One region of the Paenibacillus sp. UMB4589-SE434 genome, then DNA from elsewhere that is predicted to be linked to it. Evidence: riboswitches for the same ligand, from Rfam matches in the RefSeq annotation. Region 1 holds a riboswitch; each other region holds the start of a gene.

The links. Region 1 has a riboswitch for thiamine pyrophosphate ahead of QP775_RS05910 (thiamine phosphate synthase). Riboswitches for the same ligand answer to the same signal wherever they lie in the genome.
Region 2: it holds a riboswitch for thiamine pyrophosphate, as region 1 does, so the genes downstream of both, thiC (phosphomethylpyrimidine synthase ThiC) here and QP775_RS05910 (thiamine phosphate synthase) in region 1, are expected to answer to the same signal.
Region 3: it holds a riboswitch for thiamine pyrophosphate, as region 1 does, so the genes downstream of both, QP775_RS11670 (ABC transporter substrate-binding protein) here and QP775_RS05910 (thiamine phosphate synthase) in region 1, are expected to answer to the same signal.

What each region holds. Positions count from the first base shown of each region.
Region 1 is NZ_JASOYK010000001.1:1,472,447-1,475,734, forward strand. It holds gene thiO (glycine oxidase ThiO) at 1-968, opposite strand, end outside; gene QP775_RS05910 (thiamine phosphate synthase) at 1,012-1,626, opposite strand; TPP riboswitch at 1,864-1,969, opposite strand; gene QP775_RS05915 (hypothetical protein) at 2,065-3,036, opposite strand; gene QP775_RS05920 (hypothetical protein) at 3,023-3,288, opposite strand, start outside.
Region 2 is NZ_JASOYK010000005.1:140,786-144,073, reverse strand. It holds gene QP775_RS18025 (IclR family transcriptional regulator) at 1-617, shown strand, start outside; TPP riboswitch at 715-828, shown strand; gene thiC (phosphomethylpyrimidine synthase ThiC) at 1,215-2,972, shown strand.
Region 3 is NZ_JASOYK010000002.1:330,028-333,315, reverse strand. It holds gene QP775_RS11675 (thiamine-binding protein) at 1-38, opposite strand, end outside; gene QP775_RS11670 (ABC transporter substrate-binding protein) at 138-1,187, opposite strand; TPP riboswitch at 1,555-1,667, opposite strand; gene QP775_RS11665 (DUF1722 domain-containing protein) at 1,822-2,298, shown strand; gene QP775_RS11660 (ZIP family metal transporter) at 2,405-3,142, shown strand; gene QP775_RS11655 (hypothetical protein) at 3,173-3,288, opposite strand, start outside.

The DNA.
Region 1 (3,288 bases):
CGAAGACCAGACCAAGCTTGTTCCCACTCCGAATGCTCCAGCTCAGGAATGCAACGACACGCCTTTTCCATAAGCTTCATGACGGAACCGACTTCAACAATCTTGTCATAACGATTTGGATAAGAGGTTGCACCGATAAATATTCGTCCCCTACCCTTTGGAACAATGTATACACCATCTCCATACATCACACTAGACATGGTTAACTTGGACCGAACAACAGCCAATTCACCTTTCACTGGGTGGAGAGGAAGACTAATTCCACATTTATCAGTTAACATATTGCTATCCAATCCTGAACAGATCAGCACATGATCGCTGTACCAGCTGCCGGATCCAGTACGAACTCCTTGGATACGCCCATTTTCAATTAAGAAGTCAACCACCTGTTCATGTTCATGGAACTGGACACCTAGTTTTTTACTGGCTGTGAACAAAGCTTCCATCAATTTTATAGGAGATAGATGGCCTTCTTTAGGTAGCATATACACCCCCTCAATGGCGGAGTCGTGATAATAAGGCAGAGCTTGAAGCATCGAATTATCGATCCACTCCACCCCATAATTAATTCCATTTGGATGTGATTCGACTGCTTTGTGAAGCTGAAGACCAATTGCTGTACAGTCACTTCCTTTCATCACAGGAACATGAATCCCTCTCAAACGCAGTTCAAGATCGACTTGCGATAGTTCCCACAACTGTTCACTCCACCCTGGGAATAGATCATGACTAGTACAAGCAAATTGCGCGAGTTCATCATGTTGGATACGCTCTGCAACAGGAGCCAGCATCCCTGCTGCAGCCCTAGAAGCTCCTTCTCCGATCCGGTCCTTCTCCAATACAGTTACTTTCAGTCCATTTAATGCTGCCTCATAAGCGATCGCACAACCAATTACTCCCCCTCCTACAACAATCAAATCAGCATGATTTATGCTCATGGTTGAAGCTGCAAGTACAGATGCTGGCATGTGTATCACTCCTTTCAATGGTCATCATGGAATCTATAGTTACTCAATGAACAAGAGAATGCATGGCGTCTCTATAACGCCGCACCATATTCAAAGGTGATGATGCTTCCCATATTGGTGACATGACAGCAACTCCAGATGCCCCTGCGTTTATCACGCTTGTAACTCGCTCCGGTGTAATTCCACCAATAGCAATAATAGGAATATCACTCTGTTGCCTGCATGATATTAATCCCGCAAGCCCACGACCAGCCAAACCTTGCTTGCATGTTGTCTCGTAAATATGTCCGTACATCGCATAATCAGCGCCGCCCTCCGCACAAGACATGATCTCTGCCGGACTATGAACAGATACCCCTACTGTCAGCTGCGGATATAGTGGTCTAATTGTATAGACAGGTAAGCTGTGATACGCTAAATGGACACCTCTCACACCACAGGAAGCGGCCACATCCGCACGGTCGTTCACAATCCACTTATGCATGGGGATACCCTCTAATCTCGCTGTTTCTAGAACATTCCACATTTGAATGGCACTCCATTTTTTCTGTCGCAGATGAACAGCATCTACCTCGTGAGCAAATAACTTCACGGTCTGAACGATGACCTTCGCAGACACACCTTCAGGAGTAACAATATGAAGCCATGGCACAATCACACTATTCTCACCTCTTCTTTTACCCAAGTGTCAACACATGAACTAACACAAAAAAACCACTCTCACGTAGAGAGTGGTTGAAGATTGGCCTCATTCAGGTTCCTACTCCCAATCCAATTGGAAGTAACGAACACCTAGTGAAATCAGGTAGTTATTAGTTTGCACTAATACACTTCGAACGGGATATTTATCCAACTAAATATCATTAATTCGGAGTGTCACCATGATTCACTTGAAGAATTCCAATCCACACTTCCCTACGCTGGCATGATCCAGATCAGGTGCTAAGGGTCCGAAGCTTACGCTTCATCTCAGCCGATATACGGCCCCCCTAGTGATGGATAACTATGACAATAATTTGATTGCTACGCTAGTTTATCACGAAACTTATATTTTGGAAAGAGACATGCCCTCGCATGTCGTGGTCACACGTGGCAGTTATGAACAATACTTTACGTAATAGCCTCGCTTCACAGCTTCTCTAGAATTAGACAGCACCTCTTCCACAACAAGTGGTTTACATTTCTCCGGAAGGGCTATCTTAATCCCATCCCGCACGGTTCCATATAATAAATCCTTTCTTATTAACCGCGCACCACCAATAGCATAATTGTTGTACTTATAAGCACCCATTGGAAGATCCTGTACGAAAGCCAGCACACCAACATCGTTTATAGAATTGTTCCATTCCTCTTCTGATATAGTAGGAAACGTAAAATTGTATGCCGTACCTATCCGTTTCGAATAATAATTATGCCTGTTTATTCGATAGGCAAGCTCGTCCTGCACCTTATTCACAATCGTCGTGCGCCGAACGGATTCAAATAGGGTTCCATCCCTTAACAGGGGTAACGCTGTATGCTGCATAAGCTCTCGCTGATAACCTTTAATCCATAACTTCAACTTCGGTAAGTACACCGTAACATAATCGTCTAATGTGAAAGCATAAACGTAACCGTTTTGATCGGTGTAGGTAAAGGGGATTTTAGGAAGCCATACATGTTTTAAATGTGATTTCCCCGTACTATCAACATATTCCTCCTCTGTCCAGATATCGAGTCCATCATAGTTCACAATAGCTATTGCCGGGATATAAGACATAAGCATATCTTGGCTAATTCGATCATCCACAATATTAATATTTATGAAAAGCGTTTCCAAGAACGCTCTTAATGCAGCTTCCTTATTAATTGAAATTAGCTTCGGTGATTCGTAACCCATTTGCTTATCGATGTCAGTTGGATTTGCGTGGAGGCTTGTCGCCGCATCATCGACGGCAGTGTCTAGAAAATAATTATACGACTGTACGGTACGTAAGTGCCGTAACTGCTCCTCGGCCTGTAAACGATTATTCCAAAACCACGGAAAACTGATGGCTACCATAAGGAGAGCGAGCTTAATAATCTTCATTTCGAACCATTCCTCCAACTGAGACGTCAATTCGCTTCCATTCAGCAAATGAGGACGTCAGCCACTCCAACATAACATCATCTGCTGTTTGTTGCCGGTTATGAACGATTACTTGTACATAATCGCCTATCTTCAGCAGGTATCGGCGAGTTAATGCTTCTTTCGGTTCCGTATTATTCGGAAATAACACCTCCATAATGCCTGCTGTATTTGTAATTTCGTGGCGTACAAGGAATTCCTCGTGAAAGGTGG
Region 2 (3,288 bases), on a different contig from region 1:
ATCGGCTGCTGGCTACGTTAGAGGAACGCGGCTTTATTCTGCGGAATAACGATAAGTTCCGACTGGGCTATAGCATCTGGGAGCTTGCAGCGAATCTGACGGAACTGGACGATCCAGCACAATTGCTGCTGCCAGAGATGGAACGATTGCGTGAACAACTGGGTGAGACGGTGAGCCTCTACGTTCGCGATGGGAATAACCGCATTCGTATTCAGGCCGTTCAAAGCAAGCAAGCGATTCGCCGTGTAGCGACTGTGGGTGCCCGTCTACCGTTGTATGTTGGTGCATCCAGTAAGGTGTTGTTGGCCTTCGCGGAGTCTGCTGAACGAGAAGCAGCTGTACAAGAGTCGACATGGCCGGATTCAATTGACCGCGATTCGTATTTGCACCAACTGGAAGAGGTGAGGCAGATGGGTTATGCGCTTAGCATCGAGGAGCGAGAGCCGGGGGCTGCTGCTGTATCGGTGCCGATCTTTGATCGGAATCATAAACTGACGGCAGCGTTATCCGTGTCAGGGCCAGTCAGCCGTATGTCGGTTGAGACGATGCGTGAGTATGCCCCGCAATTGATGGAAGCGGCTCAGCGTATGCAAACAATGATGAGGGCTATGACATAAAGTGGCATAAACGACTTCGAATGTGCCTTGCCAAATGCTTTAATTTCGTGTATCTTAAGATAGATTAAATCGTTAATTATTTCCAACCAATTTAATCATGCGTTACTAGGGGAGCCCCGAGCGTGGGCTGAGACAAGATCGCAACGAAGATCTTAAACCCTTTGCACCTGATCTGGATTATACCAGCGTAGGGAAGTAATCGGCACTTGATATGGATGCAGCGAGACTTGTGTGACTTGTCACCGCTTGTTGTATCTTGAGGCAGTTCGTTGACGCCATTCAAGCCGGTTCCTTCGGGGATCGGCTTTTCTATTTGTGATGACGGTAATGGTGTATGCGTCTGTTCTCATTGTCTTGTGTCTCTTTCACCTCTGAAATGAACGGATTTAGGCAAGATAGATCAACGTCCAGTTCTCATTAGGGCTACATCTATACTACCGCTCCTTTCACTTTCCCTGCCGCTCCACTTGCAACGTGTTGCCCGGTGCAAGTACCTGCATAATCCTCAGAACTGCACAGTCCGCATGAACTTTCAATATGGTTTGGAAAGTACAAGGAGGACTCATAATGTCAAATGTATACAAAAATACTCCTCATATGGATGCAGACGCTCGAGAGTGGTGCGCTCCTTTTCCGAATAGCACTAAGGTGTATACGGAAGGGTCGCGAACAGACATTCAGGTGCCTGAGCGCGAGATTAGACTCGCGGACACTGAGACACCTGACGGCATAGAGACTAACGAGCCGCTGCGTGTTTATGACACAAGCGGTCCTTACACAGACCCACAGTATGCAGTGGACATTCGTAAGGGAATACCTGTTATCAAGCATGACTGGATTACGGAGCGTGGAGATGTTGAGGCGTATCAGGGACGGGATGTCCGTCCTGAGGACAACGGATTCCGGACAACGGATGCTGTAAGAATTGCAGGTGCTGAGATATTTCCGGCAGAACGTCATGTGCCGCTTAGAGCAAAATCGGGGAGCAATGTGACACAGCTTCACTATGCGCGCCGCGGAGTTGTAACACCTGAGATGGAATTTGCAGCTATTCGAGAAGGCCTGTCGCCGGAATTTGTACGTGCGGAGATTGCATCGGGACGTGCGATACTGCCAGCTAATATTAATCACCCTGAGTGCGAGCCGATGATGATCGGACGGCATTTTCATGTCAAAATTAACGCCAATATCGGCAACTCCGCTGTTGCGTCTTCGATCGAGGAAGAAGTAGAGAAGATGACATGGGCCATTCGCTGGGGAGCCGATACCATTATGGACTTATCGACAGGGAAAAATATTCATACGACCCGGGAGTGGATTATTCGCAACAGTCCGGTTCCGGTTGGAACGGTGCCGATTTATCAAGCGCTGGAGAAGGTTAACGGCAAGGCAGAGGATTTGTCGTGGGAAGTATTCCGCGATACTTTAATCGAGCAGGCGGAGCAAGGGGTGGACTACTTTACGATTCACGCTGGCGTGCTGCTGCGGTACATTCCGATGACGGCTAAGCGTATGACCGGCATCGTGTCGCGTGGCGGCTCGATTATGGCCGCGTGGTGCTTGGCGCATCACAAGGAGAACTTTCTATATACTCATTTTGATGACATCTGCCAGATTATGAAACAGTATGATGTTGCATTTTCGTTAGGAGATGGTCTTCGTCCAGGCAGCATTTATGACGCTAATGATGAAGCACAATTTGCTGAGTTGAAGACGTTGGGCGAGTTGACGGAGATCGCATGGCAGCACGATGTCCAGGTGATGATTGAAGGGCCTGGTCACGTGCCAATGAATAAGATTAAGGAGAATATGGACCTTCAGCTGGAAATATGCAAAGAGGCGCCGTTCTATACGCTTGGCCCATTAACGACTGATATTGCCCCGGGCTATGACCATATTACATCCGCGATCGGTGCGGCGATGATCGGCTGGTTTGGCACTTCGATGTTGTGTTATGTGACACCGAAGGAACATCTTGGCTTGCCAAATAAGAATGATGTGCGCGAAGGTGTCATTACATACAAAATTGCGGCGCATGCAGCAGACCTTGCAAAAGGGCATCCGCGAGCGCAGCGGCGTGACGATGCGTTGTCGAAGGCACGCTTCGAATTCCGATGGCGTGATCAATTTAACTTGTCGCTGGACCCAGAACGCGCCATAGAGTTCCACGACGAGACATTGCCTGCGGAAGGCGCCAAGAGTGCCCATTTCTGCTCCATGTGCGGGCCAAAGTTCTGCAGCATGCGGATCACGCAGGATATTCGACAGTATGCGAAGGAGAACGGGCTGGAAGATGCTGAAGCCATCGAAGCAGGGATGCGGGATAAAGCTGAAGAATATCGAGCGGCCAGATAACAATGTAGAGAATATTAGAACAGCTCCCTTCTTACATAAGGGGGCTGTTGTTGTAATGGAGAGAATGGACAACGTAAACGTTTTGATGGAACTTGGGGAGCTGTGATTTGAAAAACTTAACACGGCGCCAGTAAACGGCAATTTTACAATTTTCTCGTTTTAAAATAAAAATACTAAAAAATTGAGGAAATATATCAAAAATCGTTGATTATTATTATTTATTTGTTAATTTTTTTCATGTATGATTGTAGCAATGATTCCAATTATTTGGTTAATGATTGCGATGTTCTAAGGTTAAGAAACTCTGAAAATCTTT
Region 3 (3,288 bases), on a different contig from region 1:
TTCGGAATAATTTGTATGCTCACTAAGCTGTTTGCCATCATACTCTCTCCTTTATATAAAGCATAAGGTCGCTATCATGCTGTTCTGTTCACCTGTTGATTTAGTAAGAAGGTAACTGTGTAAGTAATGATTCAGCCTTATGATGAAGCAGGCAAGAAGTCATTCGTATATGCTTTGTCAATATCAATGGTCTTCTCCATCAACTTGTTGTCTACTAACCAAGTCATATAATTATCCCATACTTCTCGCTTCTGCTCGCCCCAACGTGGTGCATCATCCTTATATTTAGGACTTAGCCACTTCTGGCTGGCCTGCACAAGCTCTTTGTTGAGATCAGGCACTGCCTTCAGCAGCAGGTCTGCTGCTTCCTCTGGTTTATCAATTGCAAATTGATATCCTTTAGATACAGCGCTCATAAACGATTTTACCAGCTCCGGATCTTCTTGAATCGTCTGCTCATTTGTAGCGATGACCGGTGTGTAGTAATCCAACTTGTCCGAGAATTGATTGACATAGATCATATCAATCGGCTCACCGCGCAGCTCTGCTTCAATCCCCGTCCATGCATAGAATATCCATGCAAAATCGATATCTTTCTTTACCGCTGTAAAATAATCTGCGTTTCCCATATTTACATTTTTGACTTTATCATAATCCGCTTTCTCTTGCTGCATGATTGAACGAATAACAGCTTCTTCAACAGGTGAACCCCAGCCGCCATAAGTTTTGCCTTCAAAGTCTAGGGGTGTTTTGATATTTTTAGCCTTTGGTGCTGCAAAGCCAGATGTATTATGTTGAATAATAGCTGCCAAGGATACAATCGGCACACCCTGAAGGCGAGCCTGCGTGATGTTCTCTTGAACTGTTACGCCAAATGGCACTTCTCCTGATGCAACCATGGCATCCGATCCGCCAGATCCCGGCGGAATGATCTCTACATTTAAGCCCGCTTCCTGAAAGAAGCCCTTTTCTTTCGCTACATACAAACCTGTATGGTTCGTATTGGGCGTCCAGTCCAATACCATCTTAATGCTGCGCAGCTCCTTAGGTGAAGATGCAGCATCTTTGCCAGAGGTGCCATGATCCGCACCGCTGCTGTTAGTTCCTGCGCCACAAGCGGCTAGCATAGTGGTCATCATCATAATCAATGCCAGTATGAGTCCGCGCTTACGCGATGTTTGTTGCATGTCGTAACCCTCCTAATGTCCTCTAGCTGATCCTATTTTGCCCTTTTAGGGCAGTATGCAGCATCACCGATTCATTGAACGATCAAACTTTCAACTGTCACAGGGTATAACAATAGCGCCGTATCATATAGCGTATACTAAAAAACGCCCCAATATATTGGGGCGTTACCAGCTGCGTCTATAAGGATGGCGATAACATAAAGCAGCTTACTCGTAGCTGCAGGCAACAAGCGATAAATATCTCTAAGGTTGATGGATTAAACTTGATCACTGCGTTCCCCATTCAGGAGAGCATGACCAAGAACCTCTTAGAAATGTAGCTTCGCTCATTACGCTGACAAGCTTCACAGTGCTTCACTGTTAGTCTATACACCATCATACGTCTTACCTACGCTGGCATTACCCAGATCAGGTGAAAGGGTCGGTATCTTGTGGGATACAATCTCAGCCGGCCTTATTCCAGCTCCCCTAGCGTCCTATTCAATTCAAGCGGTGATGACACGACTTTTCACACGTAATTATAGACCTGACGTGTCTGAAAGTCCAGCATAATCCATAATTGATTCTATATGCTACGATAAAAAGGACGAAGCTGCTTAATTACACACTCTTCATTGGACAGGAGGAAATACCGATGAATAAACATGACAATCCATCTCAACGCCACAAGCTATCAGACATACGTCGCAGCACCGAGCAGCTTTGGGCAGGAGTTAAATATGATATTATGGCACGTGGTTACCGATACTATAAAGAGATAACGACTCAATTTGGTCAAGCGGAGAGTCTGGCCGACTACGAACAAATTAGAGTGGCTCTTTCGGATATTCAGCACCGTATTCCTTACTCGCAAGCAGGACTGCGAACATCGATGCAACATATGTGGGGTTATGTCAGCAAGAAGGTATCGCAGGAGGAACGTGCTCATTATGAGGCTCTAACACAAGGTTGGCAGCATATCCCGTATCGTGAGGCTCATTATTCAGCTTCTTACTTACCTGAAGCCTTTCTACCTGTGGTGCAGTGGCTAGCCCTCATCGCAGATCAGTATAAGGTTTCTTATTTGCAAAATACGTTTAAGTATGGATTCCTTGGGCGCACATCACAATAAATATGCATACTCTATCGTAAACCAATGCAGGTCATGATTATAGGAGTTTAGATTATTTGTTTTGTCTCAATCATCAGACGGAGCAGACAGGAGGGCAACATCTACGATGAAAGACGTCTTGATTGGCAGTACAGTGTCAGCGCTGTCTACAGGTTTAGGGGCCGTGCCCATCTTATTTATGAGGAACATGACACACCGCTGGCGTGATATTCTGCTGGCATATACGGCTGGAATTATGACCTCAGCCTCCATGATGAGCCTTATACCAGAGGCATTGGCCCACTCAAATGTACTTGTCCTTGCCATTGGTATTATGCTCGGATGCTTTACGCTGCTCTTGCTGGAAAGAGGCATACCGCACCTTGATCTTGAGAATTCAGGAGTTGTCCGACGCTCTGTAAATATCGACAAACGCTCTTTCCTGATCATAGCGGCGATCACGATGCACAACCTGCCGGAAGGTCTTTCCGTAGGTGTAAGTTATGCCAGCAGCAATGATACGCTGGGGCCACTAATTGCCTTTTCCATCGGCTTACAAAATGCCCCCGAAGGCTTTCTTGTCGCTTTATTTCTAGTAAATCAACAAGTTGGCCGATTAAAGGCACTCTTAATTGCCACGCTGACTGGTGCGGTTGAGATTGTGACGGGTCTGATCGGTTATCTGCTGAGCACAATCGTTAATAACATGGTGCCATATGGCTTGTCCTTCGCTGCAGGAGCAATGATGTTTATCGTTTATAAGGAGCTCATTCCAGAAAGCCATGGCGATGGACACCAGCGCTCCGCCACCGTATCGTTTTTGCTTGGTCTGATCACGATGGTCGCCTTAATCGAGTGGATATGATTTATTCTCATCGCTGGCAGTGATGGGCAGCTATTTTACAGGACTTAACGTTGTATACTCCAGCCATTTATCAATGTGTATTTTTAGGAACACTTTCTTACTGCCTATTATGCCGTAAGGGATGAATCGATAGGTATCGTACACTC